2 regions of the Brevibacillus sp. HB1.1 genome follow, and region 2 is predicted to be linked to the other one. Evidence: riboswitches for the same ligand, from Rfam matches in the RefSeq annotation. Region 2 holds a riboswitch; the other holds the start of a gene.
What was found. Region 2 has a riboswitch for thiamine pyrophosphate ahead of thiS (sulfur carrier protein ThiS). Riboswitches for the same ligand answer to the same signal wherever they lie in the genome.
Positions count from the first base shown of each region.

Region 1: it holds a riboswitch for thiamine pyrophosphate, as region 2 does, so the genes downstream of both, thiC (phosphomethylpyrimidine synthase ThiC) here and thiS (sulfur carrier protein ThiS) in region 2, are expected to answer to the same signal.

Region 1 is NZ_JABMIV010000001.1:564,189-566,662, reverse strand. Features, by position in the region: gene thiC (phosphomethylpyrimidine synthase ThiC) at 1-1,610, opposite strand, end outside; TPP riboswitch at 1,763-1,875, opposite strand; gene HPY27_RS02730 (cation diffusion facilitator family transporter) at 2,125-2,474, shown strand, end outside.
Region 2 is NZ_JABMIV010000001.1:22,720-25,193, forward strand. Features, by position in the region: gene HPY27_RS00105 (acetylornithine deacetylase) at 1-454, opposite strand, end outside; gene HPY27_RS00110 (thiazole synthase) at 447-1,220, opposite strand; gene thiS (sulfur carrier protein ThiS) at 1,226-1,429, opposite strand; TPP riboswitch at 1,630-1,740, opposite strand; gene kapB (kinase-associated lipoprotein KapB) at 1,782-2,165, opposite strand; gene HPY27_RS00125 (alanyl-tRNA editing protein) at 2,199-2,474, opposite strand, start outside.

The DNA.
Region 1 (2,474 bases), 540 kb from region 2:
GGTCCGCACATGGAACAAAAATGGGCGGATTTGGCGGCTTCTGCTGGTAACGTTTCGTCGTGATATTCACGGGCGCGCTCTGGGTCCAGAGACAAATTGAATTGATCGTTCCAGCGAAAATCAAAGCGAGCTTTGGATAAGGCGTCGTCTCGCAGTTTTGCCCGCGGATGTCCTTTTGCGAGATCAGCGGCATGCGCTGCGATTTTGTATGCGATTAAACCGTTGCGTACATCCTCTTTATTGGGTAGGCCGAGGTGCTCCTTGGGCGTTACGTAGCAGAGCATCGCTGTTCCGAACCATCCAATCATGGCGGCGCCAATCGCTGAAGTAATGTGATCATAGCCGGGAGCGATGTCGGTCGTGAGTGGCCCAAGCGTGTAAAAAGGAGCCTCATGGCAAATGGATAACTGTTTATCCATATTTTCGCGAATGAGATGCATGGGGACGTGACCAGGACCTTCAATCATGACTTGTACGTCGTGTTCCCACGCAATTTTTGTGAGTTCTCCCAATGTTTCAAGCTCCGCGAACTGGGCCTCGTCATTCGCATCCGCGATGGAGCCAGGACGTAGTCCATCTCCGAGCGATACACAAATGTCATAGGCCTTCAGAATTTCGCAAATTTCAGCAAAATGCGTATACAAAAAGTTTTCTTCATGATGGGCCAGGCACCATGCGGCTAAAATCGATCCACCGCGAGAGACGATACCTGTAACACGGTTAGCTGTCATAGGAATGTAGCGCAATAGAACACCAGCATGAATCGTGAAGTAATCGACGCCTTGTTCTGCTTGCTCAATCAAGGTGTCTCGGTATACCTCCCATGTCAAATCCTCGGCTTTCCCATTTACTTTTTCAAGTGCTTGATAAATCGGGACAGTACCGACTGGAACAGGACTATTGCGGATAATCCACTCCCGCGTGGTGTGTATATGTTTTCCCGTCGAGAGGTCCATGATGGTGTCCGCACCCCAACGGACCGACCAAATCATTTTTTCGACTTCTTCTTCCATCGAAGAGCTGACAGCTGACGTTCCGATGTTGGCATTGATTTTGACATGAAAGTTACGGCCAATGATCATCGGCTCGCTTTCAGGATGATTGACGTTAGAAGGGAGGATCGCACGTCCAGCGGCGATTTCTGCCCGTACAAATTCAGGGGAGACTCCCTCGCGAATGGCAACGTATTCCATTTCCGGTGTGATGATATTTTTTCGGGCATAATGAAGCTGGGTAACATTTTTTCCTGACTTTGCCCGTTTTGGTTTGTAGCCCTCTCGAGGGAAAGTGGGGAGGGTGGCTGCCTTTGCTTCGTTTCGGATGCCGTCGTCGACTAGTTGTGGTTCGCGACCGACATACGTTTCCGCATCATTTCGCTCATCGATCCACTCGTGGCGGATGGAGGGCAGTCCTACTTGAATGTCAGGAACGTAACCCGTTGCGGTGTACTCGCCACTCGTATCGTACACGCGAAGAGGGGGATTGGGTGTGGAGCCAGACAATCCTTCGGTAGGATGAAGGGAAATCTCGCGCATCGGGACGCGGATGTCCGCACGACTACCTGTTTCGTATACTTTGCGACTGCCTGGAAAAGAAGACACCAATGACATAAGAAAAACCTCCTTGATTTGGTTGCACGAAAGCGAGAACCGTTTAGGGAGGCGAAAGAAACTGCCCGCGAAAAAGCGCCGCATAAAACAATATGCGACGCCAACGCGAGAGTAGAGAAGAAACGGGTATCCTAAAAAGATACACGCATCTTTTCGTGTCGTATATGACATTCCTCCGCTGGCATTACCCAGTTCAGGTTCAACGGTCGATGGCACAGTACCATCCTCTCAGCCTGGTGATTTCCAAGCTCCCGTGCTTTTTTGTATTTTGGATTGCAAGAATAGGATAACGGGAAGTCCATTTAATTTCAAGGAAAATTTTCCAACGAAAAAATTGCGGGTGTGCAACACATTTTCCTCCCCCCTATTCTCATGAATCGGACTAAAACTGTTTCTGTAGACCCACATGAATCCTATCTGTTACGATGAAGTTCGAAAAAAAGTAACTGCTTCCAGCGCTTTGATTTTCCGCGTTGTCGAAGCAGGCTGGAGAAGTATTTTGAGGTGATGAGGTATGGATGTCTATTCGGATCTAAAACAAGGAGAACGTGGAGCGTGGGTGAGTATTTTCGCCTACATATTTTGCTCTGTATTAAAAATAGGAGTTGCGTATGTCACTGCGTCAGAAGCTTTAATGGCCGACGGTCTTAACAACTCAACGGATGTCGTCGCATCGATTGCTGTTTTGATCGGGCTGCGAATTGCAAGGAAACCACCTGATAAAGATCACCCGTATGGTCATTTTCGGGCGGAGACGATTTCAGCACTTGTCGCATCATTTATTATGCTATTTGTCGGAGTTCAAGTCGTTACGAATGCCGTACCATCCTTGTTGGACCCACATCATACGGCTCCTAACCTGTT
Region 2 (2,474 bases):
GCAGATCTCCTTGGAGCTCCATTCCGTGTTCGCGCAGCATTTGGATCGCAAACAAGCTCGCTGCCAGTCCACCTTTCATATCCGCAACACCACGGCCGTACAAGCGCCCATCCTTGCCATGTGTCAGAGCAAAAGGTGGATAGGTCCACCCCGTGTCATCTCCGACTTCAGCCACATCGATATGCCCGTTGACAATCAAACTGTTTGCCTGACTAGAGGCACTCCCTGATAACCGGCCGACGATATTGTCGTCTCCTGGATATACCGTCCAGCGATCGACCTCGAATCCCATCGCTTGCAATCTGTTGGCGATTACTCCTTGTGCGGCATCGCTGTTTCGCGCGGGAGGACTCACAGTCGGATGAGAAACGAGCTCTGCCAATAACGCGAACAGCTCTTCTTTACGACTGGCAATCGATTCTACCGCTTCTGTCAGTCGATCCACGCTACTCAATCATCCCTTCAGTCGGGCTGCTTGCGGACGCGTAACGCTTTTTCGCGATACGACCTGCCAGGAAGCCTTTGCGACCTGCTTCCACCCCGAGCTTCATCGCTTCTGCCATCAAGACAGGATTGTCAGCGAGTGCGACTGCTGTATTCAACAAGACACCGTCAGCACCTAGTTCCATCGCTTTCGCGCAGTCTGCTGGCGAGCCAATTCCTGCATCGACGATAATCGGTACCTTAGCATCCTCGATGATAAAGCGGAGGTTGTTTTCATTGACAATCCCTTGTCCGGAACCAATTGGTGACGCACCTGGCATAACCGCATGTACGCCGACTTCTTGTAAACGTCTAGCAAGAATCGGATCGTCATTGGTGTAGGTCAGTACGATAAAGCCTTCTTCCACCAAGATTTTCGAAGCCTCGAACGTACCAATCGGGTCAGGGAGAAGGGTTTTCGGGTCTCCAATGACTTCTACCTTGATCATGTCACACAATCCTGATGCTTTAGCCAAACGAGCAATGCGCACTGCTTCTTCAGCTGTATAGGCACCTGCTGTATTAGGTAGCAAGGTGAATTTTTTCAAATCGAGCTGTTCCAAAAAGTTTGGTTCTTGCGGATTTTCCAAATTCAAGCGACGAATCGCAAATGTCAAAATCTCTGCTTCCGACACCTCTACCGCTTTCCCTTGTGTATCCAAATCAGCGAATTTACCTGTCCCGAGAAGCAAACGGGAGCGAAACTCGTAAGGTCCAATTTTCAATGTATCCATCATAATGATCATCCTCCTCCGACAAAATGAACGATTTCTATGCGATCTCCGTCTGCAATCGGTGTTTGTTCGTACGCGGAGCGATCAATAATTTCTCCATTTCGTTCTACGACGACAATCTTTTCTTGCAGGGAATAAGAAGCAAGCAAGGCTCGCACTGTCGTGATCTCTTCCGCCAACTCTACTTTTTTCCCATTCAGCTGAACAATCATTGATTACCTCCTTCTACTGGAAAAAAAACGGCTTCTCCCGCCTGCCTGAGTCGATTCAGACAAACAGAAGAAGCCGTATACCCATCCCATCTCCCCAGACGAATGGCATAAAAAAACCATCCGCCTCGGATGGTTGAGTGAGATCTGATCATGCATGCACGCAAACAAGCATAGTTCTGCTCGGATGCGACACCGTGATACTGATTCCAAATACCTCTTCCTCCGCTGGCATGACCCAGGTCAGGTTCAACGGTCAGTAACACACTCGTTACAATCTCAGCCAACGTTGCTTGGCCCCCGTTTGGTAGTAAAGCTATGCAATTGTCGTACATTCGAGTACTACAGTACCACTCTATTTCGTGTTTGTAAAGGCTTCCTTGTGCATCTTTTCCAGCTCAATGAGACAACGCTCTGCCCAAGCTGCCATTTTCGAAAGCTTTTCCATTTCTCTCTCCATCGCCTGACGCACAGATTCCTTGTAGTCCGGAATCGCGCCATTATAGCGAATGACCCCTTGGACAGGCGTCATGAATTTTTCCATGTAAGAGAGTGCTGGACGCTGGTGAAACAGCGGCACATCTACTTCGTAGGAAGAATGCAAATCGCCTTGCGTCGGGTATTTAGTAACGGCCAACACTTTTACCAGCAGCTTCGAATCGTGGATTTCCAATACTTCTGCAATATATTCTCCAGTTCGCTGCGCCACGCGAACGATATCTCCCGGATTCCAGTTCATCGCGGTTTCCTCCTTTTATTCAATCAAATGTATTTACATTAGTGAGGCTTCCAGCAGTTTGCGAGCATGCAGCAATACTTCTTCCGCATCTACTACTGACTGACCACCACCCTGTGCCATGGCAGGATTTCCTCCGCCTTTTCCTTCAATGACCGGCAAGGTTTCTTTCAACACTTGATTGATGGCTACGTTGACTTCTTGCCCACGAGCAAACACGATTTGCATTTTGTCTTCGGTAGTAGCAGCTAAAAGGCAAATCGCATCTGGCGCCAGAGCAGTAGCCAGATGTGCGAACTGCTGAAGCTGTTG